3 regions of the Janthinobacterium sp. 1L-D-8-B-C4 genome follow, and region 1 is predicted to be linked to each of the others. Evidence: predicted binding sites of a transcription regulator. Region 1 holds the regulator's gene; each other region holds the start of a gene.
The links. Region 1 encodes LexA, which represses DNA repair genes until DNA is damaged. Its sites were predicted from a motif close to ACTGTATNNNNATACAGT; they were not measured.
Positions count from the first base shown of each region.

Region 1 (9,977 bases):
CACCGAGCCAAGATTCGGTGCGCCGTCGTCCTGCCACAGCGCAACGCCCGGCACGCCGATGGCCACGCCGGCGCTGGCACCCTGGCGCAGCCCCAGGCTGTCGTTGATGCTGATATGAAACTCCAGGCTGCGTCCATCCGCGCTGGGACGGTACAAGGTGCCGCCATCGGCGTCCGTCATGTCCTTGGCGACCAGCACGATACGTTCAAGCAGCGGCGTGATATCGCCGCCGTGCAGCATGCCTGCGGCCGCGCCACGGCCCAGTTCGACGCTCAGTTCAGTCAGCTGGTCGAGCCGCTGGGCGATTTGCTCGGGGTGCAGCTGGAGCATGATGGAGGCTGGGAAAGTGGCAACAACCGCCAGTGTACCGTTGCCAGTGTCCGACTGTACATTATAAAAATGCAACAACCGAAAATAGATTTCCGAAACACAACAATTATAAAAAAATGCCGTTTTGTGCACGACAATTAGAATAGAATCAACAATCGTTACAGTATAACAAGGCAGCGATGAAATTTACCTTCAGGGGCGTGCGCGGTTCGATCCCCTCGCCCGGTCCGCACACGGTGCGCTATGGCGGCAACACGACCTGCATCGAAGTGCGTACCGCCAACGGCGCCCTGCTGGTACTCGATGCCGGCAGCGGCATCTTCGCCCTGGCCGGCGCACTGCCGCCGGGACCAGCCACGGCCCATATCCTGATCACCCACAGCCACTGGGACCATATCCACGGCCTGCCGATGTTCGCGCCGCTGTTCATCCGCGGCAGCCATGTGCGCCTGTACGGCGCGGCGGACGCGTTTGGCAACGGCATCGAGCACGTGATGTCCACCCAACTGCAGAACAATTATTTCCCCGTCAGCGAAGCTGCCATGGCGGCCGAGATCGACTACCGTACCCTGGCCGTCGGCGAGCGCGTGGAAGTGGCCGACGCGGTGGTGACAAATACCGCAATGAACCATCCGGTAATCAACCTGGGCTACCGCATCGAGTCCGGCGGCGCCTCGCTGTTTTTCAGCGGCGACCATGAACCGTTCGACAATCCGCACGCCAGCGGCTCGCCCGAACACGCATCCTGCCAGGCCGTCATTGCGCAGCGCCAGGAGGCCATCGACAAGGCGATAGCCGGCGTCGACGCGCTGATCATGGACTGCTCGTACACGCGCGAGGAATACACGGCCAAGCGCGGCTGGGGCCACGGCACCTTCGACGGCGCATTGGAACTTGCCCTGCGCTGCGGCGCCAGGCGGCTGTATTGCACCCACCACGAACCGGGCCGCAGCGACGACCAGCTGGAAGCGGTGTTCGCCGACGTGATGGCGCGTTTTGCCGGCCGGCTGGGGCCGTTGCAGGTGTTCCTGGCCACCGAGGGCATGACGGTTGAGCTGGCTTAAGCCCGTGTGTGTTGGATAACGAACAGTATCGCCTGGCAAAAAAGTGCATCATGGAACTTCATCATTCAAGGAGAGCACCATGACCCAGCAAAGCGAGAAAGCGCGCGAACAGCAGCAGCGCGAAGATCAGCAAGCCCAGCATGAAGCGAACAAAAGCCGCCAGCAGGCCGAGCAGGACAAAGGCGCGATCCGCCAGAATGACGGCCTGAAGGAGCATCAAGGTGGCGACAAGGGCCCGCGCGGCCAGTAATTCCCGACCACCAGACAGGCGCCGCGGCGCCTGTTTCATTTGACACTTCCCCATGAAAAACCTGCTGACGATTGCCGGCCTGGCACTGCTCTCTGCGCTGGCGACCGCCCTGCTCGCCTTTATGGCGCTCGAACTGATGCCCTGCTCCTGGTTCGGCAGCGCCTCGGAAGGCGCTTGCGGCTATGGCGCCACGTTTGCCGTAATGGGTGCCTCGCCGTTCGTGTTCCTGGTGTTGATGGTGCTGCTGTGCATCGGGTATGCGCGCCGGCAGGCAAAACAGGCAAAGAGCGAGCCATGAAAAAAGGGAGCCTGCACGGCTCCCTTTTCAAACGCGACGGTACTTCATCACATGATATGGTGGCCGATCCACCAGGCCACTGCGGCAACAAAAGCCGAAGCAGGAATCGTGAAGATCCAGGCCCAGACGATATTGCCCGCCACGCCCCAGCGCACGGCCGACATTTTCTGCGCCGAACCGACGCCGACGATGGCGCCGGTGATGGTGTGCGTGGTCGACACCGGGATGCCCAGCGCGGTCGACACGAACAGGGTGATGGCGCCACCGGTTTCGGCGCAGAAGCCGCCCACCGGTTTCAATTTGGTGATCTTCTGGCCCATGGTCTTGACGATGCGCCAGCCACCGAACAGGGTGCCGAAGCTGATCGCCGTGTAGCACGAGATGATCACCCACAGTGGCGGCATCGCGTCCGCCGCGTTGGAGTGACCGGCGGCGATCAAGAGCATCCAGATAATGCCGATGGTTTTTTGCGCGTCATTGCCGCCGTGGCCCAGGCTGTAGGCAGCGGCCGAGGCCAGTTGCAAACGGCGGAACCATTTGTCGACCTTGCGCGGTGTGGAACGCACGAAAATCCACGACACGATCAGCATCATGATCGAGCCGAACACAAAGCCCAGCACCGGGGCGATCACGATAAAGGCGACGGTTTTCCACAGGCCGGCGGCAACCAGCGCGCCGGTGCCGGACTTGGCGACAGCCGCGCCGACCAGGCCGCCGATCAGCGCGTGCGAGGACGACGAAGGAATCCCGTAGTACCACGTAAACAGGTTCCAGAAGATGGCGCCCATCAGCGCGCCAAAGATCACGTACTGGTCGATAACTGTCGGGTCAATGGTGCCCTTGCCCACCGTGGCGGCCACGGTCAGCTGGTGAAACACGAAAATGGCGACAAAATTGAAGGTGGCAGCCATGGCAACCGCGGTCTGCGGTTTCAATACGCCCGTCGAGACCACCGTGGCGATCGCGTTGGCGGCATCGTGGAAGCCGTTCATGAAGTCAAACAGCAGTGCCAGGGCGATCAACAGGCCTAGCACGTAAATGCTGATTTGTATGGTCATTGGTATGTTCTTTTCGATTCTGGTTCAGGACAGGCCCAACGCTTACGCGTTTTCGACGATGATGCCTTCGATAATATTGGACACATCTTCGCAACGGTCGGTCACGGTTTCCAGAAGCTCGTAGATCGCTTTCATCTTGATCAGGTTGCGCACGTCCGGTTCGTCGCGGAACAATTTGGACATGGCGGCGCGCATCACGTGGTCGGCGTCCGACTCCAGGCGGTCGATCTCTTCGCAGATGGCGACGATCTTGCGCGAGTTGTCCATATTGTGCAGCAGGGCGACGGCGTCGCGCACCTTCTCGGTACAGGCCAGCACCAGTTCGGCCAGGCGCTTGGCTTCCGGCGTAACAGCTTTCAGGTCGTACAGGGAAACGGTCTGGGCCGCGTCTTCCAGCAGGTCGAGGATGTCGTCCTGGCGCGTGATCAGTTGATGGATGTCATCGCGATCGATCGGCGTGATGAAGGTCTTGTGCAGCATTTCAACCGTAGCGTAGGTTACCTTGTCGGCCTGTTTCTCGATGCTCTCGATGGCATGCACGCGGTTTTCCAGGTCGTCGAAATTGGTCATCAGGCCGAGCATCTCTTTTGCGCCCTTGACGCACAGTTCCGCGTGCTGGTTAAACAATTCAAAAAACTTGCCCTCAGTGGGCATCAAGCGTCCAAACATGTCATTCTCCGTTAAGCATTGAGTCGTGTTATTTACTACAGAAAGCCGCCCCGGTGAGTGGGGGCGGCCGATGGAATGCCAGTGCTGCTGTGTTAGTCGCCTTGGTAAAGCGCCAGGCCACCACTGTAATTGCCAAATTTGGTGTACTGCCCCATGAAAGTGAGGCGGATGCTGCCGATTGGCCCGTTACGCTGTTTGCCGATAATGATCTCGGCCGTGCCCTTGTCGGGCGAGTCGGGGTTGTACACCTCGTCGCGGTAAATGAACAGGATCACGTCGGCATCCTGCTCGATAGCGCCCGATTCGCGCAAGTCCGACATCACCGGACGCTTGTTGGGACGTTGTTCCAGCGAGCGGTTCAGCTGGGACAGCGCAATCACCGGGCAACCGAGTTCTTTCGCCAAGCCTTTCAGGCCACGTGAAATCTCGGAAATCTCGGTGGCACGGTTGTCGCCGGGGGAATTGGCCGACATCAGCTGCAAATAGTCGACGATGATCAGGCCGAGCTTGCCGCACTGGCGCGACAGGCGGCGCGAACGCGCGCGCAACTCGATCGAGTTCAGCGCCGGCGTTTCGTCGATGTACAACTGGGCGTCGTTCATCTTCTGGATCGCGTTGGTGAGGCGCGGCCAGTCTTCGTCGTTCAGGCGGCCGGTGCGCAGGCGGTGCTGGTCGAGCTGCCCGACCGAGCCCAGCATACGCATGGCCAGCTGGGCGCCGCCCATCTCCATCGAGAACACCGCCACCGGCAAGCCGCTGTCGATCGCCACGTTCTCGCCGATATTGACGGAAAACGCGGTCTTGCCCATCGACGGGCGGCCGGCGACGATCACCAGGTCGCCCGGCTGCAGGCCGGAGGTCATGCGGTCGAGGTCGATAAAACCGGTCGGCACGCCGGTGATTTCACTCTGGTTGTCACGGCTGTAGAGCTCGTCGATGCGCTCGACCACTTGCGTCAGCAAGGGCTGGATCGCGGTCCAGCCCTGCGCGCCGCGCGCGCCTTCTTCGGCAATCGCAAAGATCTTCGATTCGGCTTCGTCAAGCATCTGCTTGACTTCCTTGCCTTGCGGGCTGAACGCAGTGCCCGAGATATCGTCGGCCACGGTGATCAACTTGCGCAGCACGCCGCGGTCGCGCACGATCTCGGCGTAACGGCGGATATTGGCTGCCGACGGCGTGTTTTGCGCCATCGCGTTCAGGTAAGCGAGTCCGCCCACATCCTCGGCCTTGCCGAGCTGGGTCAGGGTTTCAAAAACAGTAATGACATCGGCCGGCTTCGAGGCGTTCACCATCTTGACGATTTGCTCGAAGATGATGCGATGGTCATAGCGATAGAAATCATCCGCATGCATGAAATCGGCAATGCGGTCATACGCGGCATTATCGCGCAGCAGACCACCAATGACGGACTGTTCTGCTTCGATCGAATGCGGCGGTATGCGGAGGGAATCCAGTTGTGGATCTGAGGGGGCGTTCATGGCGCGAATTATACCCGCTTCGGCGTGCGGGCAAAAATAAAGGGCTGAAAATGACGGAAAAAAAGGCCACAAAAAAGCCGGGCGAACCCGGCTTTTCCAATTGCGGCAATGCTGCAGGCCGAGGCCTGCAAACGATTTACGCGTTTGCGTCTGGTACCACAGCGATCACCACTTCCACTACCACGTCGGTGTGCAGGGCAACCGAAACGTTGTGCTCGCCAACAACTTTCAGCGGGCCGGTAGGCATGCGTACTTGTGCTTTTTCAACAGCGAAACCTTGCTTGGTCAGCGCTTCAGCGATGTCGAAGTTGGTGACAGAACCGAACAGACGGCCATCGACGCCAGCTTTTTGAGCAACTTGAACGGTCAGGCCGCTCAGTTTTTCGCCCTGGGCTTGCGATGCAGCCAGTTTGGCGGCAGCAGCTTTTTCCAGTTCAGCGCGCTTGACTTCGAATTCGGCGATCGCCGTAGCGGTAGCACGACGGGCCAGGCGTTGCGGGATCAGGAAGTTACGTGCGTAACCGTCTTTGACTTTGACGACTTCGCCGAGGTTACCGACGTTAACAACTTTTTCTAACAGAATGATTTGCATAGTTCTTCTCCAGGAATATCTGACCGATTAAGCGTGGTGCAAATCGGTGTATGGCAGCAGCGCGAGGAAGCGAGCGCGCTTGATTGCGGTGTCAACTTGGCGCTGGTAGTGCGCTTTGGTACCGGTCAGGCGTGCTGGCATGATCTTGCCGTTTTCTTGGACGAAGTCTTTCAGCGTGTCAACGTCTTTGTAGTCAACTTGTTCAACGTGTGCTGCGGTGAAGCGGCAGAACTTCTTGCGTTTGAACAGTGGGTTTTGCTGTTTGCGTTTTTCTTTAAGCTTGAGCTTGTTTTTGTCGAACTTTTTACCGAATGCCATTCTAGGCTCCTGTATCTAAAATTGCGCTAGTCAGAACTGACTGCACTAAAATCAATGATGTGAAACACCAAACTCTTGCTGTTGCGGCTTTTCCTGGCCAGGAAACCCGTGAACTGATACACCCCGCCCAAGCTTGCCTGACTGAACCGGCCTGAGATTTCGCCAGCGGCAAGCGCGGCAAGTTCAAACTCGGTCAAACGGGCGATACCGGCTTCCATCTGCTGCGAACTGTGCTGCAATACTGCATTCACGATCGGCAACCCTGCCGGGGTATAGCGCAATATTTCGCGCTCGGCAATGATGGCGGTAACTTGTAACTGGTTCAGCGCACGATCCTGGTCAATCAGGCTGCTGCTGCGGCTGGAGCGGCTGCTGGTGCTTCGGTGCGGTGGCTTTTGGCCGCATCTTCGCGTTGTACCGATTTCATCATCGGCGAAGGAGCTGTTTCAGCTTTCTTCATTTTAACGGTCAGGTGACGCAACACGGCATCATTGAATTTGAATGCTGTTTCCAACTCGACCAGGGTCTCGTTGTCGCATTCGATGTTCAGGCAGATGTAGTGTGCTTTAGGCAGTTTCTGGATCGAGTAAGCCATTTGACGGCGGCCCCAATCTTCCACGCGGTGAACCGAACCGCCGCGGGTGGTTACGCTGGCTTTGTAGCGTTCGATCATCGCGGGCACTTGCTCGCTCTGGTCCGGATGGACGATAAAGACTATTTCATAATGACGCATGCAAACTCCTTCAGGTCGGATTGATAATCGCCCACCCCGGCGTCAAGACGGGTGTGGGAAGGTCAGCCGAAGATTATAACCGCCTTTTGCAATCCGTTCAACCATTGCTTGCCATGCAGCGCCTGCAACGCCCGCCAGCGCAGCATTTTTGCTTCGCGCGCGACTTTTTCCATCGAAATCGGCCGAAAATGCCGAAAGTCGCTTGCATAGTCGGCGATACTGTACAAAAATACAGACTGTTCATATAGACAGCATTTCACTATGCACCCACCATCCATGATCAAGCTGACAGCACGACAAGAACAAATCCTGAACCTGATCAAGGACGCGATTGAAAACACGGGTTTTCCTCCGACCCGCGCCGAAATCGCCAATGAATTGGGTTTCAAATCGGCCAATGCAGCCGAAGAGCATTTGCAGGCCCTGGCCCGCAAGGGCGCCATCGAGATTTCGCCGGGCACCTCGCGCGGCATCCGCCTGATCGGCGCCTCGCTTGCCGAGCCGGCGCTGCCGAAGGTGCCTGCCGCGCTGCTGATGTCGCTGCCGCTGATCGGCCGCGTGGCCGCCGGTTCGCCCATCCTGGCGCAGGAAAACCTGGAAGCGAGCTACAACGTCGATCCGGCCCTGTTTTCGGCCAAGCCCGACTTTTTGCTGAAAGTGCGCGGCTGGTCGATGCGCGACGCCGGCATCATGGACGGCGACCTGCTGGCCGTAAAAAAAGTCGACAGTGCCAAGAACGGCCAGATCGTCGTAGCCCGCATCGGCGATGAAGTCACCGTCAAGCGCTACAAGAAAACCGGCACCCTGATCGAACTGTTCCCGGAAAACCCCGACTTCAAGGTCATTACCGTGACGCCGGAAGACGAGTTTGCCCTGGAAGGCCTGGCAGTCGGCCTGATGCGCAGCTGGCATTAAACTGCTGCACGTGAAAAAGGGCCGCCACAGCAATGCTGTTGCGGCCCTTTTTATTGCCGAAGGCGTTTACGCGTCCAGCGCGCTCTTGAAATCATCGAGCAGGTCGGCTTCATCCTCGATACCGACGGAAACGCGGATCAGCGACTCGGCAATGCCCATGCTGGCGCGGCGTTCTGCACCCATCTCGTAGAAGATCGTATGGGCGACCGGTATCACCAGGGTGCGCGTGTCGCCCAGGTTGCTGGCCGGTATCGCCAGGTTCAGGCGATTGAGGAAATCGAAGCAGTCGATGCCGTCTTTCAATTCAAAACTGAACAGCGAACCGTAGCTGCGGAACAACTCGGACGCCAGCGCGTGCTGCGGGTGCGACGCCAGGCCCGGGTAATGCACGGCCGCCACGCGCGGATCGGCTTGCAGCATGGTAGCGAGCGCCAGCGCGTTCGAGCAGGTGCGGTCCATGCGCAAGGCCATGGTTTCGGCGCCCACGGCAATATGATGCGCCGCTTCCGGCCCCAGCGAGGCACCGAAGTCGCGCAAGGCCTTGGCGCGGATCTGCGCAATGCCCCATTGTTTCGGCGCCGCCTTTTTGTAGTTCTCGAAAATATTCGGGTACTGCGTCCAGTCGAACACACCGGTATCGGTCAGGCTGCCCCCAAGCGCATTGCCGTGGCCGCCGATCGACTTGGTCAGCGCATTGATCACCAGGCCGGCGCCCACCGCTTTCGGGCGGAACAGGTAGGGCGTGGTCATGGTGTTGTCGACGATATACAGGATGCCTTTCTCGCGGCACAGCTCGCCAATCTTTGCCAGGTCGGCGATCTGCGTACGCGGGTTGGCGATGGTTTCAACGAACACGATGCGCGTTTGCGGCGTGATGGCGGCGGCCACGTTAGCCACTTCGGTGGCGTCGACGAATGACACGCCGATGCCCTGCCCCGTCACCGTCTGCCACAGGCTGTTGGTATTGCCGAACAAAAAGGCCGACGACACCACATGGTCGCCGGCGCGCAGCAAGGATTGCACAACGGCACCGATGGCACCCATGCCGGTGGCAAAGCACAAGGTGGCCACACCGTCTTCCATCTGGTTGACCTTGTCTTCCAGTGCGGAGACGGTCGGGTTGCCCTGGCGGCCGTAGCGAAAGCCCGGCTCCTTGCCCTGGAACACGGACGCCAGCTGGCGCGCGTCACTGTAGCCGAAAGCAACCGAAGTATGCACGGGCTTGTGCAGCGAGCCGTGCTCGATGCCCTTGCGGCGGTCGTTATGCAGGATGGTGGTGGTAAAGCCGTAGGTTTTTTTGGTGGTCATCGATGAAATTCCGGATATTCGATTTGCCGCGCAACCCCAAGGCAAATGCCGGGGTCAGACCTGAAGGTCTGACCCCAAAAAAAGCCCGGCGCAGGCCGGGCAGGTTACTTATGCTTCGGTAGTCGCCAGGTTCAGGTTCAGCTGGGAACGCGGCGTGTCTTCGGGCGCTGCCGCCTTCGGATTGTGGCGCGCATATTCCAGGCGGTCCAGGTAGTCCTGCGAGACGTCGCCGGTCACGTAGACGCCGTCAAAGCACGACGCTTCGAAGTTGGTCAGGGCCGGGTTGACGTCGGCAATCGCCTGCTTCAGGTCGTCGATATCCTGGTAGACCAGGTAATCGGCGGTGATTTCGCGGCACACTTCTTCGGTGGTGCGGCCATAGGCGATCAGCTCATCGCGCGTCGGCATGTCGATGCCGTAGACGTTCGGGTAGATCACCGGTGGTGCGGCCGAAGCGAAGATCACCTTGCGGGCGCCGGCTTCGCGCGCCATCTGCACGATTTCGCGGCTGGTGGTGCCGCGCACGATGGAGTCGTCGACCAGCAGTACGACCTTGTCCTTGAATTCGGACGGAATCGCGTTGAGCTTCTGGCGCACCGACTTCTTGCGCGCCGCCTGGCCCGGCATGATGAACGTACGGCCGATATAGCGGTTCTTGATGAAGCCTTCGCGGTACTCGATGTTCAGCGCCAGGGCCAGCTGGATGGCGGCCGGACGCGACGAGTCGGGAATCGGCATGACCACGTCGATGCCGCCTTCGGGCAGTTCGCGGCGGATCTTTTCGGCCAGGTATTCGCCCATTTTCAGGCGCGTGGCGTACACCGAGGCACCGTCAATGACGGAATCGGGACGCGCCAGGTAGACGAATTCGAACACGCATGGGTTCAGGCTGGCGTTGTCGGCGCATTGCTGGCTGTGCAGTTTTTTGTCAGCATCGATGAAGACCGCTTCGCCCGGCGCGATA
Region 1 covers NZ_JBXAVX010000006.1:314,246-324,222, reverse strand. Annotated here, with positions in the region: gene AC0Z42_RS13585 (HD domain-containing phosphohydrolase) at 1-330, opposite strand, end outside; gene AC0Z42_RS13580 (MBL fold metallo-hydrolase) at 510-1,394, shown strand; gene AC0Z42_RS13575 (hypothetical protein) at 1,474-1,644, shown strand; gene AC0Z42_RS13570 (hypothetical protein) at 1,697-1,942, shown strand; gene AC0Z42_RS13565 (anion permease) at 1,990-3,000, opposite strand; gene AC0Z42_RS13560 (DUF47 domain-containing protein) at 3,043-3,669, opposite strand; gene AC0Z42_RS13555 (replicative DNA helicase) at 3,762-5,147, opposite strand; gene rplI (50S ribosomal protein L9) at 5,284-5,739, opposite strand; gene rpsR (30S ribosomal protein S18) at 5,767-6,057, opposite strand; gene priB (primosomal replication protein N) at 6,084-6,383, opposite strand; gene rpsF (30S ribosomal protein S6) at 6,401-6,790, opposite strand; gene lexA (transcriptional repressor LexA) at 7,067-7,705, shown strand; gene AC0Z42_RS13525 (cystathionine gamma-synthase family protein) at 7,772-9,013, opposite strand; gene purF (amidophosphoribosyltransferase) at 9,122-9,977, opposite strand, start outside.

Region 2 (9,977 bases), on a different contig from region 1:
GGCGAGATGGCCGCCAAGCGCGATACGTATCTGGCGGCGTTGGATAAATTGGCGAAACTCGAAGCGCAACTGCTCGACGTGACGGCCGGCGAGATCCGCGCCGGCTACGAAAACGGCCGCTTGCTGCTCGCTTCGCTTGGCGTGGCCGCCATCCTGCTCGGCATCGCCTGCGCCTACTGGATCACGCGCTCGATCACGCGTCCCATCACGCGCGCCGTGGAAGTGGCGCAAGCCGTGTCGACCGGCGACCTGACCAGCGACATCGTGGTCGACAGCAGCGACGAAACCGGGCAACTGATGCACGCGCTGAAAGACATGAACGACAAGCTGGTCAGCATCGTCGGCCAGGTGCGCGCCAGCACCGATTCGATCGGCACCGCCTCGAGCGAAATTGCCGCCGGCAACCTGGATCTGTCCTCGCGCACCGAACAGCAGGCCAGCTCGCTCGAAGAGACGGCCTCGTCGATGGAAGAACTGACCTCCACCGTGAAACTCAATGCCGACAACGCGCGCAGCGCCAACCAGCTGGCCATCGACGCCTCGCAGATCGCCAGCCGTGGCGGCGCGGTGGTGTCGGAAGTGGTCAGCACCATGGGCTCGATCAACGACTCGTCGCGCAAGATCGTCGACATCATCAGCGTGATCGATGCGATTGCCTTCCAGACCAATATCCTGGCCCTGAATGCGGCGGTCGAAGCGGCGCGCGCAGGCGAGCAGGGCCGGGGCTTTGCCGTGGTGGCCAGCGAAGTGCGCAACCTGGCGCAGCGTTCCAGCCAGGCCGCAAAGGAAATCAAGGGCCTGATCGACGACTCCGTGCAAAAGGTCGAGGCCGGTTCGCAACTGGTGGACAAGGCTGGCCGCACCATGGACGAAATCGTGCAGAGCATCAGCCATGTGACGCAGATCATGAACCAGATCACCGACGCCAGCGAAGAGCAGCGCGCCGGCATCGAACAGGTCAACCAGGCCATCGGCCAGATGGACCAGGTGACCCAGCAAAACGCGGCGCTGGTGGAAGAAGCGGCGGCCGCCGCCGAATCGATGCAGGAACAGGCCTCGCGCCTGACCGACGTGGTAGGCCTGTTCAAGCTCGATGCCAGGCAGGTGACGCGCGCGGCGGCTGCCGCACCCGTGACAACGCGTCGTCCGATTGCCGTCGCGGCCGCCGGCAAGCCACGCAAGGCGGTGGCGGCCACCGCCGGCGACTGGGAAGAGTTTTAACTGACTTGACTACTGCCAGCAGGGTGGGGCGCTACAATCGCGGTCCTGATGTAATTGCACCCCACCATGACTTCCCTGACTGATCCCGTTTCTTCCCGACGCGTACACTGCGCTACCTGCCTGCGCGCGCAGTCCGGCTGCATTTGCCAGTGGGTGCGGCCGGTGCCGCACAAGGTCGAGATACTGCTGCTCCAGCATCCGCTGGAAGTGCACAACGCCAAGGGCAGCGCGCGCCTGCTGCACCTGAGCCTGCCTGGCAGCCGCCTGGTCGCCGGCGAATCTTTTGCTCCCGGGGAACTCGATGCGCTGCTGGCAGGCAAGCATAACGTCCTGTTGTATCCCGATACGCCGGGCGACCGCTCGCTGGGCATCGCGCCACCGCCGCCATTGGACGCTTCGCTGCTGGAGCCGGCCGGCTTGCGGCTGGTGGTACTGGACGCCACCTGGCGCAAGAGCCGCAAGATGCTGTACCTGAATCCCGTCCTGCAGCGGCTGCCGCGCCTGCCGCTGCACGATACGCCGCCGTCCCACTACCTGATCCGCAAGGCACATGCGCCCGACCAGTTGTCGACCCTGGAAGCGACTTGCTACGCGCTGATGCAGCTCGAAGATGAGGCCGCCCGTTTTGCGCCGCTGATCGCCGCATTTGACGGCTTTGTCGCGCAACAGTTGAGCTATATCACGGCATTTGATGCAAAAAGCGTGAGATAGACGCATCGCTGCCCTTGATCTTGCTGTGATAGCGGCATAGTATACTGTACGTATATACAGTTAATGGAGCCGTCCATGAAAGCAATCATCCCGCAGCACGACGACAGCTTTGACGGCCAGGTCATGCTGCCGCCGCAGTCGCTCAAGGCGCGCAAGGGGCGCGGCGCCGTCTCCAACCTGCAGGGCCGCTACGAGGTGCATGGGCGCGAGGGCTTCGATGATGGCTGGAGCGCACCCGTCGAAGAAGGCGAGGAGGCCGCTACGCCTTGGAAAACCCAGGTCAGCGACGAGCAGGCGCGCACCATCCTGTCGCGCAACACCTCGCCCGACCTGCCGTTCGGCGTCTCGCTCAATCCGTATCGCGGCTGCGAACACGGCTGCATCTACTGCTTCGCGCGCCCCACGCACAGCTACCTGGGCCTGTCGCCGGGGCTCGATTTCGAAAGCCGCATCTTCGCCAAGGTCAACGCGCCCGAACTGCTGCGGCGCGAGCTGGCCAAGGCATCGTATGTGCCCGAACCGATTGCGCTGGGCGTCAATACCGACGCCTACCAGCCCTGCGAGCGCGAACGGCAACTGACGCGGCGCGTGCTGGAAGTGCTGCACGAATGCGACCATCCGGTCGGCCTGATCACCAAGTCGTCCCTGATCGAGCGCGACATCGACCTGCTGGCGCCGATGGCGGCCCGGCACCTGGCCTCGGTGGCGATCACCCTTACCACGCTGGACCCGGCCATTTCGCGCACACTGGAGCCGCGCGCGGCCGCCCCGGCGCGGCGCCTGCGCACCATCCGCACCCTGACCGACGCCGGCATTCCGGTCGGCGTCAGCATCGCCCCCATCATCCCGTTCGTGACCGAACCGGAAATCGAACAATTGCTGGAAGCGGTGCGCGACGCCGGCGCCATCCACGCCCATTACGTGGTGCTGCGCCTGCCGTGGGAAGTCAACCCGCTGTTCCAGCAATGGCTGGAAGCGCATTTCCCCGAACGCGCCCAGCGCGTGATGAACCGCGTGCGCGAAATGCGCGGCGGCAAGGACTACGACAGCAGTTTTGGCGCCCGCATGCATGGCGAAGGCGTATGGGCCGACCTGATACGCCAGCGCTTCGAAAAAGCCGTGCACCGCCTGGGCCTGCATGGCAAGGGCGGCCGCTTCAGGCAGCTCGACAGCACGCAGTTCCGGCGTCCGCTGGTGGTGCCGCCGTTGGGGGGCAAGGGCAAGGGGGGTAATGCGGGGCAGCTGGATTTGTTTTGAGTGCGTGTTTTGAGTACGGCCTGGCCCTTGCATGCATCACTGAAAACTGCCGTTTCCACGTCGCTTCCCGCCACGCGATAACCACGCCGGCGGCAACCCCGCACAGGCCCGTGGCGATTGATTACCACCAATACTTCCTGCTGATATAATACTTTTAATCACGTTATAGACGAACTTCGCGCCCCCGGTGCTCACGCCATCATCCCGCACCGCAAGCCCAGCCCATGAGCGCCCTTTTTGACCACGAGATCATCGAACAGCTCCATAGCGGGCCGCGCTCGCTGGTCTGGCGCGCCAGGGCGCTTGACGGCACCGCGCTGATCGTCAAGGTGCCGAATCAGCCGTTTCCATCGTTTCAGCAGGTGGCGAACTTCAAGCGCGAGTATGCCAGCGCGCGCCGCTGCCGCCATCCTGGCGTGGTGCAGCCGCTGGCGCTGCGGCAGCATGGCGGGCGCTGGACCATGATCCAGGAAGACACGGGCGGCCAGGCGCTTGACCAGATGCTGCGCGCGCAGCTGGCGGCGCGCCAGGCGCCGTCGCAAAGCGCGCTGGCGCTGGACGATTTCTTCGACATCGCGCTGCAATTGTGCGCGGCGCTCGAAGCGGTCCACCTGCAGGGCATGATCCACAAGGACATCAATCCGGCCAACCTGGTCTGGAATGCCGATACGCGCGTGCTGCAGCTGATCGATTTTGGCGTGGCCTGCGAACTGGCGTCCGAACAGCAGGGCGCCGCCACTGCGCGGCATCTGGAAGGCACGCTGCGCTACATGGCGCCGGAACAGACCGGGCGCATGAACCGGCGGCTCGACCAGCGCGCCGACTTTTACGCGCTCGGCGTCACTTTTTACGAACTGCTGGCCGGCCAGGTGCCGTTCGAGGCGAGCGACGAGATGGAGCTGGTGCATTGCCATCTTGCGCGCAGCCCGGACTGGTCACACCCGGCGCTGGCCAGTCTGCCCGGCCAGCTCCTGCCGATCATCCAGCGCCTGCTGGAAAAAAATCCGGAGCAGCGCTACCAGAGCCTGCAAGGCCTGTGCAGCGACCTTGCCGCATGCCGCACGCCACTGGCGCAGCAGCCGCGCCAATTATCGTTTCATGACGCCCGCTTCCGTGTGCCAGCGACCCTGCATGGCCGCGACGATGCCGTTGCCAGCTTGCTGGCGGCGCTGGAGCGCAGCGCTGCGGGCGCGTGCGAGATGCTGCTGGTGGCGGGCGATTCGGGCATCGGCAAGTCAGCGGTGGTGCAGCAAATGCGCCGACCGGTGATCGCCAGTGGCGGTTATTTTTTGACCGGCAAGCTGGACCAGCTCCAGCGCGACGTGCCGTATGCGGCGCTGGTCCAGACTTTCCAGGCGCTGGTGCATCAGCTGCTTGGACAGCCTGCGGAAACGCTGCGGCAGTGGGCCGCCAAACTGCAGCTTGCCCTCGGCAGCGGCATGGGCGCGATGGTCGAACTGATACCGCAGCTGGCCCTGATTGTCGGCCCGGCCGACACGTCACCGGCAGCGACGCCGTCACAGGCCCAGCTGCGCCTGGACCGGCTGTTCCCCCGCTTCGTCGACGTGTTCGCCTCCGCAGGGCCGCCGCTGGTGCTGTTCCTCGATGACCTGCAATGGGCTGATGCGGCCACCTTGAGGATGCTCGAACTGCTGATGGTCTCCTGCGACAAAAGCCGCCTGCTGATCGTCGGTGCCTACCGTGCCAACGAAGTGGGCGCCGCGCATCCACTTGCCGCGCTGCGCAGCAAACTGCCAGGCCGCGGCGCCCGCGTGAGCACGCTGGCGCTGTGCGCCTTGAGCGAACCGCAAGTGGCGCAGATGGTCTCGGCCACAGTGCGCGTGGCGCTGAACGACTGCGCCACGCTGACTCGTATTTGCTACCGCAAGACCGCCGGCAATCCTTTTTTCCTCAGGCAGTTCCTCGCCGCGCTCCATGAGGATGGCCATCTGCGCTATCGGGCGGCCGGTGATTGCTGGGACTGGGACCTGCCGGCGATCGAGCAGGCCAGGTATACCGACAACGTGGTCGATGCGCTGCTGGAGAAAATCCGCCGCCTGCCGCAGGTGACGCAGCAACTGCTGCAACTGGCCGCATCGAGCGGCAACCGCTTCACCCTGGGCACCCTGGCGCTGGTGGTGGAGCGCACGCCACGGCACACGCAGCAAGCGCTGCGGCCGGCGCTCGATGCCGGCCTGGTCCAGCCGCTCGCTGGCGCCGGCGATGCCGGCACCGCTTACCGGTTCCTGCATGACAGGGTGCAGCAGGCAGCTTATCTGTCCCTTGATCCGCAGGCGCGCGCCGCCAATCATCTGCTGCTCGGCCGTCTGCTGCTGGCGCACACCAGCGAAGAACAGCACGATGGCAAGCTGTTTGACATCGTCGAGCAGCTTAACGCCGGCCGTGCGCTGATCGGTGGCGCGGCAGAGCGCTTGCAACTGGCGGCACTGAACCTGCGGGCCGGCGAGAAGGCCCGCCGCTCTGCCGCCTTCCAGGCCACGCTGGAGCACATGCGCACCGGCCTGGAATTGCTGCCAGACGACGCCTGGCACGGCGCTGCGGCTCTGTGGCTCGACCTGCAGCTGGGCGCGGCGGAAGCGAGCTATCTGTGTGGCCAGTTCGATGCCGCCGAAGCGATCCATGAGCTGGTGCGCGCGCAGCCCCTGGCGCCGCTGCTGCAGGTGCGCCGCATCGCGATCCAGGCGCACCAGTATCAATTGCAGGGCCGCCTGCTGGAAGCCATCGCGGTGCAGCGCGAGGCGCTGGCGCTGCTGGGCATGGAGATTCCGCACGAAGTGGCGCAGATGAAGGCGCGCTTCGATGAGATTTATTTTGATATCGGGCAGCTGCCTGGCGCCCACGCGCCCGACGCCTTGCTGGCGGCCGGCGACATGCTGGCGCCGGCCGACGTGGCCGCGATGCAGATGATGCACGGCCTGTGGATGGCCAGCTACTACGCCGGGCAACAGGATCTCAGCGCGCTGATGGTGGTGTCGATGACACGGCTGTCGATGCAGCGTGGCAGCAGCGATTTCAGCGCCATCGCGTATGTCGGCTACGCCATGATGACTGCGCTGTACCAGGGCGATGCGGCGCGCGGCCATGATTTCGGCGCCATGGCCTTGCTGCTGGCCAGGCGCCGTACCAATCTGCAGGCGCGTACCCAGACCTGCTTGATGTTCGCCGCGATGGCCAGCCACTGGACACAGCCGCTGCGCCATTCCGACGCCCTGTATGAAGAAGCCTTGGGCTGGGCGCTGGAAATCGGCGACTTCGTCCAGGTCGGCGTGGTGGCGGCCGTGCGCGCCACCGAGCGGCTGATCCTGGGCGACCATTTGCCGCATTTGCTGCTCGATATCGAGCAGGACATGGCCTTGATGCGCGCCAACGGCCAGCAGGCGATGGCCGATTGCTGCGTGGCCGGCGCGGTTGCGCCGATCAAGTGCCTGATGGGGCTGTCGCCGCGTCACGACAGCTACGACGATGCGGGTTTCAGCGAGGCCGGTTTTCTCGCACAATATGGTGATTCGAAGCTGTACCGCGCCTATTTTTTGCAAGGGAAGATACGCAACGCCTACCTGTTCGACAGTGCCGATGGCGAGGCGCTGGCCGCTCAACTGGGTAGCGTCATCGGCATCATGCGCGGTCAGGCCAAGGTGGTCGAGTCCAGCTTTTACGCCGCGCTGATCTGGCTGCGTGCCTTGCGGCGCGACCCCGCGCGCCCTGACGCGGCCGGGCTGCTGGCGCTGATCGAGCCGCTGCTGCACAGTCTTGCCACCTGGGCCAGACAAGGATCGGACACCAGCATCGCCAGGCATCTGCTGGCGCAGGCCGAGATGGCGCGCTACCGCAACGAACTGCAGCTTGCCACGCGCGGCTACCAGCAGGCAATCGACGCCGCCGGCCTGGCCGGTCAGGTGAACCTGCAAGCGCTGGGCAATGAATTGTGCGGTGAATGCTGGCTGGAGCAGGAGCAGCCGCGCGTGGCGGCCGTCTTCATGCTCGACGCCATCGCCCATTACGGCCAGTGGGGCGCCGAGGGCAAGGTGGCGCAGCTGCGCGCGCGCCACGCCGTGCCGCTGTCGAGGGCGCAGGCCCGCCATGCGCAGGGGCAGGCGCTTGGCGGCGCCCGCGTGCATGGCGGCTCCGCGCTCGACATGGTGTCGCTGCTGAAAGCGGCCACCATACTGTCGAACGAAGTTGGCTTGCGCAACGTGCTGACACGCCTGATTGCCATCGTCTGCGAAAACGCCGGGGCACAGGTGGCGCGCCTGCTGCTGCTGTCCGATGGCGCCTACCATGTCGAGGCCGAGATCGACGGCGATGCCATCACCGTGCTGCAATCGCGCCAGCTCGACCTCGATGCCGCCAGCGACCCGCAGTTCCCGCTGTCGCTGCTGCGCTACGTGATCCGCACCGGCATCGAAGTGATCGAAGACAGCGTCACCGGCATGTCGCGCTTTGCCGCCGACCCTTACGTGCGGCAGCGCCCGCGCGCCGTGATGTGCCTGCCGATCCGGCACGGCGGCCAGATCGACGGCATCCTGTACTTCGAGAACCTGCTGGCCGATGCCTCGTTCACGCACGAACGGGTCACCTTTTTGCGCATGCTCGGCGCGCAGGCGATGATCTCGATCGCCAGCGCCAGGCTGCATGACAGCCTCGAACGGCGGGTTGCCGAACGTACCGAACAGCTGGAGGACGCGAATCGCAAGCTGGCGACCCTGTCGATCACCGATGGCCTGACCGGCCTGGCCAACCGGCGCCATTTCGACGACGTGCTGCGCAGCGAACATGCGCGCTCGATGCGCGCCGGCCAGCCTTTGTCGCTCATCATGCTCGATGTCGATTACTTCAAGCGCTACAACGACCGCTACGGGCATCAGGCCGGTGACGCCTGCCTGATCCGCGTGGCGCAGGCGCTGGCCGGCCGCATGCGCCGCGCCAGCGACCTGACGGCGCGCTACGGCGGCGAAGAGTTTTCGATCGTGCTGCCCGACACCGATGCGCAGGAGGCGCGGCATATCGGCGAAGCGCTGCGCAGCGCCATCGAGCAGCTCGGCATCGTCCATGCCAGTGCGGATGCGGGACAGGTGACGATCAGCGTGGGCATCGCGGTCCAGCCGGCGCCGTGCGCCCTTGATCCCGACGCGCTGCTGCGCCTGGCCGATGCCGCGCTGTATGGCGCCAAGGATGCCGGACGCAACTGCGTGGTGGTGCGGGAACTGCTGCCCACCTGAGCGTCATCAGGTCTCGTGCGCCGCAAACCACTCGGCCAGGAAAGCGAGCATGGTGCGGCTGATCGCCCTCGGGTGGGCGCGCGACATATAGATCGCGTGGATGCCCATCGAGTGGGGCTGGTAAGCGGGCAGCAAGGCCACCAGCTGCCCGCTGGCGATCAGCGGCGCGGCGGAAAACACCGGTTGCAGCGAAATGCCCGCGCCTTCCACCGCAGCCTGCAGCAGCACCACCGATTCATTCGCGCTCAGGCTGCCGCTGACCGGCACGCTGACGGTGGCGCCCGCATGCTCGAAGTGCCACAGGCTCTTGCCGAAATAGGTGTACGTCAGGCAATCGTGGGTGGCCAGGTCGGCGGCCTGGCGTGGCGTGCCATGCTCGCGCAGGTAGGCGGGCGCGGCGCACACCACCGAGTGGCAAATGCCCAGCGGGCGCGCGATTACGCCGGGGTCGAGCTGGTTGGTAATGCGGATCGCCAGGTCGATTCTTTCCTCGACCAGGTTGACGGCGCGGTTGTCGATGCGCAGGTCGACCGCCGCCTGCCGGTGCTGTTTCAGGTAGGCGGCGATCGCCGCCGCCAGGGTCGCCTGCGCCAGCGACTGCGAGCAGGCGATGCGCAGGATACCGCTCGGCTCCTCGTCGCCGGTGTCGCCCACGCCGGGCATCTTGTCGGCCAGCGACAGCAGTTCCTGGCAGCGCAGCAAGGTGATGTCGCCGGCGGCCGTCAGGTTGATGCGGCGCGTTGTGCGGTGGAACAGGCGCGCGCCGGCCCAGGTTTCCATCTCCGCCAGATAGCGGGTGACCATCGCGCGCGACATGTCGAGCAGTTCGGCGGCGCCGCTCAGGCTGCCGCATTCGGCGATGGTGACGAACACTTTCGCGGCAACGATACGGTCCATGGCGCGCTTCCTTTCAAGATGTTATCTGCTCGATTCAAGCAACAATCCATTGCATTCTAAGCGATTTATCGAACAGGCCGACACGGCTACCATGCTGTTGTCGCCCGCTGTCCGGGCCTGAACTGTTCAAAGGAAACCACCATGCACCGCCGCCACCTGATCGCCACCCTGTTCGCCGTTGGCCTGTCCACCTTGCTGCCGGCCGCGCACGCCGCCACGCCCCTGCAACTGCAAGTCTACAATCCGGGCGACAAGGCGATCTTCCCGGTCAGCTCGGTGATCGTCAGCGGCGAACGCGAGGCGATCCTGGTCGACGCCCAGTTCCAGCACAACGATGCGCTGGCGCTGGTCAGGCAGATCAAGGACAGCGGCAAGACCTTGCGCACCGTGTATATCAGCCATAGCGACCCCGATTACTACTTCGGCCTGGACGTCATCCACGCCGCTTTTCCATCGGCAAAAATTGTCGCCACGCCGCAGACGGTGGCCGCCATCAAGGCCAATATGGACGCCAAGCTGGCCTATTGGGCGCCGATCATGAAAGACAATGCGCCACGCTCGCTGGTGCTGCCGCAAGTGCTGCACGCGGACCACCTGACGCTGGAAGGCAAGAGCATCGAGATCAAGGGCCTGAAAGGCGCCAGCCCCCAG
Region 2 covers NZ_JBXAVX010000003.1:217,975-227,951, forward strand. Annotated here, with positions in the region: gene AC0Z42_RS06850 (methyl-accepting chemotaxis protein) at 1-1,221, shown strand, start outside; gene AC0Z42_RS06855 (tRNA-uridine aminocarboxypropyltransferase) at 1,288-1,932, shown strand; gene AC0Z42_RS06860 (PA0069 family radical SAM protein) at 2,056-3,189, shown strand; gene AC0Z42_RS06865 (diguanylate cyclase domain-containing protein) at 3,414-8,429, shown strand; gene AC0Z42_RS06870 (LysR family transcriptional regulator) at 8,436-9,326, opposite strand; gene AC0Z42_RS06875 (MBL fold metallo-hydrolase) at 9,468-9,977, shown strand, end outside.
Region 2: a site for LexA is predicted at 1,976-1,993, ahead of AC0Z42_RS06860 (PA0069 family radical SAM protein). Genes of this name have one in related genera too.

Region 3 (9,977 bases), on a different contig from region 1:
GCTATCGTGCCGCCACCTGGCAAATCGAGCACCACTTCCGTATTGACGGCGCCCGTCTGCACGCGCGTGACGCTGCCGGCCAGCTGGTTGCGCGCCGAGAAGCGCGCGCCTTCGCCATCCGCCACCAGGATGATCGACGAGGCCTTGATCAGCGCGAACGCTTCCACGCCGGGCGCCAGACCCAGGCTGTCGCTGCTGCCCTGCGTGATGACGGCAACAATCTGCTGGCCACCGGGCAATTCCAGGATCACTTCGTCGTTGACCGCGCCGGATTTAAGTTCGGCCACCTTGCCGAGGAATTGATTGCGTGCCGTGGTTTTCATGGCCATTCTCCGTATCAGTAACAGGTCGTCGGCAATGCCTTCGGCCTGGCCGCTCAGCTGGCGCAGGTAGCGCGCATGCTCGATCTCGATAATGCGAAAATTGTCGACCAGCTGGCGCCCGCGCTGCGTCAGGCGCGTGCCGCCGCCGCCCTTGCCACCCGTCAGGCGTTCCACCAGCGGTTCACCGGCAAGATTGTTCATCGCATCGATGGCGTCCCAGGCCGCCTTGTAGCTCATCTTCACCAGTTTGGCCGCCTGCGTGATCGAGCCGCATTCGGCGATCGCAGCGAGCAATTCCACCCTGCCGGCGCCGCCGAGGTTTTCGCCTCCCACCGTCATCCAGACCGAGCCTTGCAGGCCAATTTCCACCTTATCCAATTTTTACCTCGTGTTGGTTGTCTGCCACCGTGTCGATGCGGCCATCGCGCAAGGTAAGCACATGCTCGCCAAGGATGCGCGCATCTTCCGGGTCATGCGTAATGAGGATCATCGGCACGCCCAGCTGCTGTTGCCACTGGCTCAGTTCCAGCCGCATGCTCACGCGCAGCGCCGGATCGAGCGCGGCAAACGGTTCGTCGAGCAGCAGTGCGGCCGGCTCGGCCACCAGTGCCCTTGCCAGCGCCACCCTTTGGCGCTGGCCTCCGGACAACTCGTCGGGATACTGGTGCGCCAGTTCCTGCAGATGAAATGCATCGAGCCAATGCTCGACTTTTGCCAGTTTTTCGCGCGGCCTCGGATTGAACCAGCCGCGCGCCAGGCCGAAACCCACGTTCTGGCGCACCGTCAGGTGCGGGAACAGCGCATAGTCCTGGAACAGATAGGCCACATTGCGCTGCTGCGGCGCCAGGTTGATGCCGGCGGCGGAATCGAACAGGGTGCGCCCGTTCAGGCGGATATGGCCGGCGTCCGGGGTGAACAGGCCGGCGATCGCTTTCAGGGTCATGCTCTTGCCGGCGCCGGACGGCCCGTACAGGGCGATGCGCTGGCTGGCGGACGTGCATTGCACATGCAGCTTGAAACTGCGTTTGCCGGAGCGCAAAGTGGCGCGGATATCGAGGTCGAGTTGCATGGGTTTTACCTGTGGGCGATGCGACCGGGCGCCAGCTTGCCGGCGGCCAGCAGCACCACGATGCACACCACGGAGGTGATCAGCACCAGCGTGTTGGCGGTGTCGTCCTGGCCCGCCTGCACCGCTTCATACACGGCTACCGACAGGGTCTGCGTCTTGCCGGGGATGCTGCCGGCCACCATCAGGGTGGCGCCAAATTCGCCCAGCGCGCGCACGAAACCGAGCAGCACGCCGGCCAGGATGCCGCGCCAGGCCAGCGGCAGGGTGACGCGAAAGAAAATCGCGAGCTCTGAAATACCGAGTACGCGCGCCGCCTGTTCCAGCTGGCCGTCAACCGCTTCAAACGCCGCGCGCGCCGGCTTGAATACCAGCGGAAAAGCGACGATGGTGGCGGCGATGACGGCGCCCTGCCAGGTAAAGATCAGGTTGATGCCGAAGTGTTCCTGCAGCCAGACGCCCAGAGTGCCGCGCCGCCCCAGCAGCACCAGCAGATAGTAGCCGAGCACCGTCGGCGGCATTACCATCGGCAAGGTCAACAGCGCGTCAAGCAGGTCACGCCCGGGGAAACGGGCGCGCGCCAGCAGATAGCCGGTGCCTATGCCCAGCAGCAGATTGAGCGCCGTGGCCCATGCCGCCACTTTCAGCGACAGGGCCAGCGCGGTCCAGGCGATATCCATGCGGCGCTGTCAGCTTATGGCTTCTTGAAACCGTACTTTGCCAGGATCGCCTGCGACGGCGCCGTCTGCAGATAGCCGACAAAACGCTTCGCCTCGGCTGCATTGCTGCTGCCCTTGATGGTGGCGATCGGGTACAGCACCGGTGACGCCAAAGGCACCTCAAACACCACCTTGACCTTGTCTTTCATGATGGCCGCGTCGGTGCCATACACAAAGCCCGCATCGACTTCGCCGCGCGCCACATAGTCGAGCGACTGGCGCACATTCTGCGTACTGATAGCCTTGGCCTGCACGCCGTCCCACAGCTTTGCCTTCTTTAACGCACCTTCCGCATAACGGCCCACCGGCACGCTGGCCGGGTTGGCGATCGCCACCCGCGTCACGCTTTTCTGCGTCAGGTCATTGAGATTCCTGATGGCCAGCTTGCTGTCGGACGGCACGATCAGCACCAGGCTGTTGCCGACAAAATTATGGCGGTCACTTGGCAGCACCAGGCCCTCTTTTTGCGCCGCGTCCATGGTTTCCTGGTCGGCCGAAGCAAATACATCGACCGGCGCGCCCTTGACGATCTGCTGCAACAGCACGCCCGAGGCGGCGAAGTTCAGCGAGACCTTGCTGCCCGGATACTGCGCCTCGTAGCTTTGCGCCGCATCCTTGAAGGCATTCGTCAGGCTGGCGGCGGCCGACACGACCACTTCCCCGGCCATGGCGGAGCTGGCGGCGGTAGCAAGCAAAGCAGTGCCCAGCAGGCGGGCGAAAGAGGTCAGGCGCATGGTTGTATCCTTGAAGTAAACAATAAACTGAGCAATCAACAGAAGCGTAATATACACCGATATATAACGTCTTGCCATTGCACGGATCAAGCAGGCACAAACCGGGTTTCGCTGATATACTGTATAAAAAAACAGTATATTGGGTGAAGCCATGGAATTGACGGACAAGCTGGAAATCCTGGCCGACGCGGCCAAGTACGATGCGTCCTGCGCCAGCAGCGGTGCGCCCAGGCGCGATTCGATTGGCAAGGACGGCTTTGGCGCCACCTCCGGCATGGGCATCTGCCACAGCTATACGCCGGACGGGCGCTGCGTGTCGCTGCTGAAAATCCTGCTGACCAATTACTGCCTGTACGACTGCCAGTACTGCGTCAACCGCCGCACCTCGAACGTGCCGCGCGCGCGCTTCACGGTGGCCGAAGTGGTCAAGCTCACGGCCGACTTTTACCTGCGTAACTACATCGACGGCCTGTTCCTCAGTTCCGGCATCATCCAGTCGGCCGACTACACCATGGAGCAGCTGGTGCAGGTAGCGCGCGAACTGCGCGAGGTGCACCAGTTCCGCGGCTATATCCACCTTAAAACCATCCCCGACGCCGACCCGGCGCTGATCGCCGCCGCCGGCCGCTATGCCGACCGCCTCAGCGTGAATATCGAACTGCCGACGCAGGACAGCGTGCAAAAGCTGGCGCCCGAAAAAAGCGTACACACCATCAAGCTGGCGATGGGGTCTATCCGCCGCAAGCTCGATGAAAAAGCGGAAGAGCCCAGGTCACCGCGTTTTGCGCCGGCCGGGCAAAGCACGCAGATGATCGTCGGTGCCGACGCCAGCGACGACCAGCAGATCCTCTACACGGCCGAGACCCTGTACGGCAGTTACAAGCTCAAGCGCGTGTACTACTCGGCCTTCAGCCCGATCCCCGACAGCCCGAAAAGCGTGCCCTTGGCGCCGCCGCCGATGATGCGCGAACACCGCTTATATCAAGCTGACTTTTTGCTGCGCAGCTATGGCTTCCAGGCCAGCGAACTGCTGCCCGCCAGCGGCGGCAACCTGGCGCTCGATATCGACCCGAAGCTGGCGTGGGCGCTGGCGCACCGCGAGCATTTTCCGATGGACCTGAACCGCGCCGCGCTGCACATGATCGCGCGCGTGCCCGGCATCGGCCTGCGCAACGCCCAGCGCATCGTCGACCTGCGACGCTTGCGGCAAGTGCGCTACGCCGACCTGTCGCGCCTGCGTTGCAGCATGAAAAAAATTGCGCCGTTCATCATCACGGCCGACTACTTTCCGGCGCGCGACAGCACCACCTCCGAAAACCTGCGCCGCGCCATGACGCAAGCGCCGCAGCAGATGAACTTGTGGCCGGAACTGCAGGCGGCATGAACCAGGTCGTGCGCCTGGCGCAGTCGTTTGACGAGTGGCGCGCGGCCGCGCGTGAGCTGATCGCGCTGGGGGTACCGCCGGCTTCCGTGCAATGGCAGTCGCAGCCAGGCGACGGCGACCTGTTTTCTGCCACGGCCGACGCCACCGATACCAGCGCGCCGCCGCTACGCCTGCCCCGCACGCTGGTGGAACTGCTGGAAAGCGCCGCCTGCTTCAACGCCCATGACCGCTGGGCTTTCCTGTATCAGGTGCTCTGGCGCTGGCAGCAGGGCCAGCACGACGTAATCTCGCCGGCCGATGCGGACGGATCACGCCTGCACGGCATGGCCAAGGCCGTGCGCCGCGAAGAGCACGACATGCATGCGTATGTGCGTTTTCGCGAACGCGAAGAAACGCAGGGCGCACCGCGCTTCGTCGCCTGGTTCGAGCCCGCGCACGACGTGCTGCCGCAAGTGGCGCGCCACTTCGCGCGCCGCATGGGCAATATCAGCTGGATGATCGCCACGCCAACCGCCACCATGCTGTGGGACGGCACAACCTTGCACGCCGGCCCGGCCCTGATGCGCGGCCCGGCCGATCGCGGCCCGGCCGATATCGACGATGCCGGCGAAGCGCTGTGGCTGACCTACTACCGCAGCATCTTCAACCCGGCGCGCCTGAACGCCGACCTGCTGCGCAGCCATATCCCGTCGCGCTTCTGGAAAAACCTGCCCGAAGGCGCCATCGTGCCGGCCATGGTCAGTGGAGCGGCCAACGGCGAACGGCGTACGGGACAGACCGCCACCGTCGGCCAGCGCAGCGGCGCGACCATGATCCCGATCTCCGCCGAGCGCGCCCAGCCCGCGCGCGAACTACCCACCACGCTGGACCAGTGCCGCCGCTGCGAGCTATGGAAAAGCGCCACCCAGGCGGTGCCCGGCGTGGGTCCAAAGCAGGCGTCCATCATGCTGGTCGGCGAACAACCGGGCGACCAGGAAGACCTGGCAGGACTGCCGTTTGTGGGTCCGGCCGGCGCCGTGCTCGAGTGCGCCATGCAGGAAGCCGGCGTCGCGCGCGACAGCATCTATCTGACCAACGCCGTCAAGCATTTCAAGTGGGAACCGCGCGGCAAGCGCCGCCTGCACAAGACCCCCGCCCAGCGCGAAATCGCCGCCTGCCATGACTGGCTGGAACAGGAACTGGCCAGCGTACAACCGCAGGTGATCGTGGCCTTGGGCAGCACCGCATTGAAATCGATTTTGCAGGATGGCGCGGCCACCATGACGCCGCTGATCGGCACGCCGGTGCAGCATGACGGGCGCTGGGTGGTGACCGTGTATCACCCGTCGTATGTGCTGCGGGCGCCGGATGAAGAGAGCCGCAGGCAGGCGTATCAGGTGATTGTCGAGGGGCTGCGGCTGGCGTTGAAGCTCATCATGGAATAGATAAAAACTGTTTTTTGTCGATGATAAAGTAAAAATATTAATTTCTGGAGCAAGCAATGAGTGCAGAAGAAATCATTGATCAATTTGGTGGGCAAACCGCATTATCAAAACTGTTAGGCAAGGGGCAAATTACGGTTGGTTAATGGAGAAGGTCGACGTAATTTCCACAAAATGGCATGGTATTTTGTTCGATCTGGCATAGCGTAGCGGTGTACTCTCAATGCTCATGAATCGTCTCGGGTAAAGCTACTGAATATGTATTTCAAACGTATTTCAGCAGCAGCACTTGTTTTTTTGTTAGTTGCCCATAGTTTAAGTATTGCAACAGATGTTGTACAGAAACTCCAAAAAAATATCCGCCATCTTCGAGTTAGGAAAGTCATGAAGCCCTCAAGTTTGCACACAGTTTATCATTTGATCTGCCGCAATTACATCATGACGAAGTTGCCAAGCGGCATGTATCGCCACTCTTTCTCGCCAGAAAATACTGGTACTGTCTACGAGTTTGAGGCGAATGGAGTTGCTCAAATGCAAGACGGGAAACATTACAATATCGGCTTTCAGCCATTGTCTAGCGGAGTTAATCAGGTTGAGCCGTCCGTCATTACAGAAGCGGACCAAGTAAATCCGCTGCTGAGTTATATGGTTGCGCAAAACTATGCTCAGGAAGCTTATGCGGAAGAGAAAGAGAAGAACGACACACGGGTAACGCACAATGCGCAGGACGATGATTATTACTGGGGAAAAAAGTACGCTTGGCGCATGTACGGGGCGTTCATGGCGGAGGATGCATTCATCGCCTACCTTGACGAGCGCGGGCATAAATCAGTTCCATGCGTGACCATTGATCCAGAAAAACCATACTCGAACAATGCCTCGACAGCGTACTCTGATGCTGGCTTGGAGCAGGCCGCACACGACCTTCTTCATGCGGCAGTCAGGATCAATCCGACCTCGACGTTCTACAGGGCGCCTGCTTTATACTCAAAGAAATTTACGATTAAAGGTATCAGCGCCATCAACCATAAAAAATAGGTACAGCGCTACTGCCGGGATGGCGAAGAACCAATTCCGGCAGTTTTTACACAAAAAATTACACAAACACGCGCTGCACTCTTCCTCGTCCCCAACATCAATCAGCGTGTCGTAACCGGCACCTCCAACACCTCGCGACGCCTTGCATACCGCTGCGCAATCACCGCGCACACCATCAATTGAATCTGGTGAAACAGCATCAGCGGCAGGATCACCATGCCCAGGGAACGCGTAGAGAACAGCACCTTGGCCATCGGTACGCCGCTGGCCAGGCTTTTCTTGGAGCCGCAAAAGACGATGGCGATTTCGTCTTCCTTGGAGAATCCCAGGCGGCGGCTGACAAAGGTGGAAATACCCAGCACCAGCGCCAGCAGCAGCAGGCTGATCAGGCCCAATGCGACCAGCGTTTCGATTGACAAGGTATGCCAGATGCCTTCGTTGACCGCTTCGCTGAAGGCCGTGTAGACCACCAGCAGAATCGATCCCTGGTCGACGTATTTCAGGGTGGCTTTATGGCGGTCGACCCAGCGGCCGATCCAGCGGCGCAGGAATTGGCCAGCCAAAAACGGCAGCAGCAATTGCATCACGATCGACAAGACGGCATCGAGCGACGACTTGCTTTCCGCGCCTTTTGCCACCAGCAAACCGACCAGGATGGGTGCGAGGAAAATACCGATAAAGTTCGAGGCCGAGGCGCTGCAGATGGCGGCCGGTACATTGCCGCGCGCCATGGCGGTCATGGCGATCGACGACTGCACGGTCGACGGCAAGGCGCACAGGAACAGGATGCCCATATACAGGTCGGGCGTGAGGAAGGTCAGGGCCAGCGGACGCAGTGCCAGGCCCAATATCGGGAACAGAATGAAGGTGCTGGCCAGCACCAGCAGGTGCAAGCGCCAGTGCAGGGCGCCGGCCACCACCGCTTCGCGCGACAGCTTGGCGCCATGCAGGAAGAACAGCAGGCCGATGGCAACCGTGGTGACATGGCCGAACACCACAGCGGTGGTGCCCGAGCACGGCAAGAAGCTGGCCAGCGCCACGGTGACCAGCAGGGCGATCGTGAAGTTATCGGGTTTCAGATTGCGCAGCAGGGCGCCGGGAGAGAAGGAAGACATGCGTAGGCCTGGTTGCGGCGCAGCATAGCGCCATTGCCTGGCATTCTACCTGCTTGCCTGGCGGCATGCAGCCAAGCCGCATGCCGCCGTTGTTGCTGCGCTTACACGATACCGCTGCTGCTGGCGCCCGCCTTCGGAGGGCGGGCCACACCACGCGCTTCGCGATAACCCGTGGTGCGATAGCACGCCACCGGATCGATGGCGCCGCCCGAGCGCAGGCGCGCCATGGCCAGAATCGCGCTGACATCGGTGCGGAAGGCCTGTTTCAAGGCTTGTGCCGACGCATGCACGTCGTTGCTTTCCTGCAGCTGGCGCAAGCCGGCGCGGTCGACCAGTGCCGACTGGATAAAGGCGCGCTGCACTTCCACCGCGCTGCTCATCAGGCTTTCGATCGGGTCGGTCACATTGTGCGACTGGTCCAGCATGTAGGCGGGGTTGAAGGTGCTGCCTTCGCGCTCGGCCGCGTCGGCCAGTTCGTTGAAGACCAGGAACAACTGGAACGGGTTGATGCTGCCCGAATCGAGGTCGTCGTCGCCGTATTTGCTGTCGTTGAAATGGAAGCCGCCCAACTTGCCGAACTGCGCCAGGCGCGCGACGATCATCTCGATATTGGTATTCGGCGCATGGTGGCCCAGGTCGACCAGGCATTTGGCTTTCGGGCCCAAGGTAGTGGCGCAGGCAAAGCTGGTGCCCCAGTCGGCGATCGTGGTGGCGTAGAAGGCCGGCTCGAACAGCTTGTGTTCAATGAAGATGTTCCAGTCGGCGGGCAGGGCGCCATAGATGTCGCGCATGCTGTCGAGGTAACGCTCCAGCGCGCCGCGCAGATTGTGCTGGCCCGGGAAGTTGGCGCCGTCGCCGACCCACACCGTCAGCGCTTTCGAACCGAGCGCGTGGCCTAGTTCGATGCACTCGATATTGTGCTCGACCGCCTGCGCGCGCACGGCCGCGCTTTGCGAGGTCAGGCTGCCGTGCTTGTAGGTGTGCGCCTGGCCCAGTTGGTCCTGGAAGGTGTTGGAGTTGACGGCGTCAAAGGCCAGGCCGTAGCCTTGCGCGATTTCGCGCAGGGCGGCGGTATCGCTGACCTTGTCCCACGGAAAGTGCGGCGAGACGGCGGGCGTGGCTTGCGTCAACTGGTTGATGACGGCGCAGTCCTCCAGTTTTTCAAAGATATTGCGCGGCTCGCCCACGCCAGGGAAGCGGGCAAAGCGGGTGCCGCCGGTGCCGGCGCCCCAGGTGGGCACGGCGACGGCAAAGGTCTGCGCCAGCGCCGTCAGTTGTTCAATGTCCTGGCCGCGCCGCTCCAGCACGCCGGCCAGCGCCGCGTAGTCGGCGTCCAGATTCGCTTGCAGCTTGGCATTGTGCTCGGCCACCAGGCCTTCGTTGATCATGGTATTCATGTTTTGTCTCCTTATGCGCAGCGCGGCGCGTTGGCCGGCTGCGTCATGTTTTTATGAGTGTTGATTATCGTGTAAACGCGGCCGCATTGCCGGCGTCCACATTGATGATATTGCCGGTGCTCTTGGCGGCTTTTTCGCTGGACAGGAAATACACGGCTTCGGCGATGTCTTCCGGCAGCACGCTGCGCTTGAGCATGCTGCGCTGGCGGTAGAATTCCTCGATATCGTCGGAATCGATCTTGTTCGAGGCGGCGCGCTCTTCCTTCCACTTGCCATCCCAGATGCGCGAACCGCGGATCACTGCGTCGGGATTGACCACATTGACGCGGATGCCATGTGGCGCGCCTTCCAGCGCCAGGCAGCGCGCCAGGTGGATTTCAGCTGCCTTGGCGGTGCAATAAGCGGAGGCGCCGCCGGAAGCGACCAGGCCATTCTTGCTGGCCACATACACCATGCTGCCGCCCAGCTGCTGCTGCTTCATGATGCGGAAGGCGGCGCGGCTGACCAGGAAGTAGCCGGTGACCAGAATCGACTGGTTGCGCTCCCACATTTCCAGGGTCGTGTCTTCCACCGGCGCGGAAGACGCAATGCCCGCGTTCGACACCAGCAGATCCACGCCGCCAAAGCGCAGCGCGGCCGCGTTCAGGATGGACTCAACCTCATGCTCGGCCGTGATATTGGCGCGCACCGTGGCGATATTGTCGCGGCCCGCCACTTTCAACAGCGCCTGCTCGGCTTCTTCCAGAGCGCCGCCATCGATATCGGTCAGCATCACGCAAG
Region 3 covers NZ_JBXAVX010000014.1:72,167-82,143, forward strand. Annotated here, with positions in the region: gene AC0Z42_RS21965 (TOBE domain-containing protein) at 1-662, opposite strand, end outside; gene AC0Z42_RS21970 (sulfate/molybdate ABC transporter ATP-binding protein) at 694-1,392, opposite strand; gene modB (molybdate ABC transporter permease subunit) at 1,398-2,069, opposite strand; gene modA (molybdate ABC transporter substrate-binding protein) at 2,084-2,842, opposite strand; gene AC0Z42_RS21985 (putative DNA modification/repair radical SAM protein) at 2,994-4,226, shown strand; gene AC0Z42_RS21990 (UdgX family uracil-DNA binding protein) at 4,223-5,650, shown strand; gene AC0Z42_RS21995 (hypothetical protein) at 5,906-6,685, shown strand; gene AC0Z42_RS22000 (bile acid:sodium symporter family protein) at 6,787-7,800, opposite strand; gene rhaI (L-rhamnose catabolism isomerase) at 7,902-9,197, opposite strand; gene AC0Z42_RS22010 (bifunctional rhamnulose-1-phosphate aldolase/short-chain dehydrogenase) at 9,262-9,977, opposite strand, start outside.
Region 3: a site for LexA is predicted at 2,961-2,978, ahead of AC0Z42_RS21985 (putative DNA modification/repair radical SAM protein). Genes of this name have one in related genera too.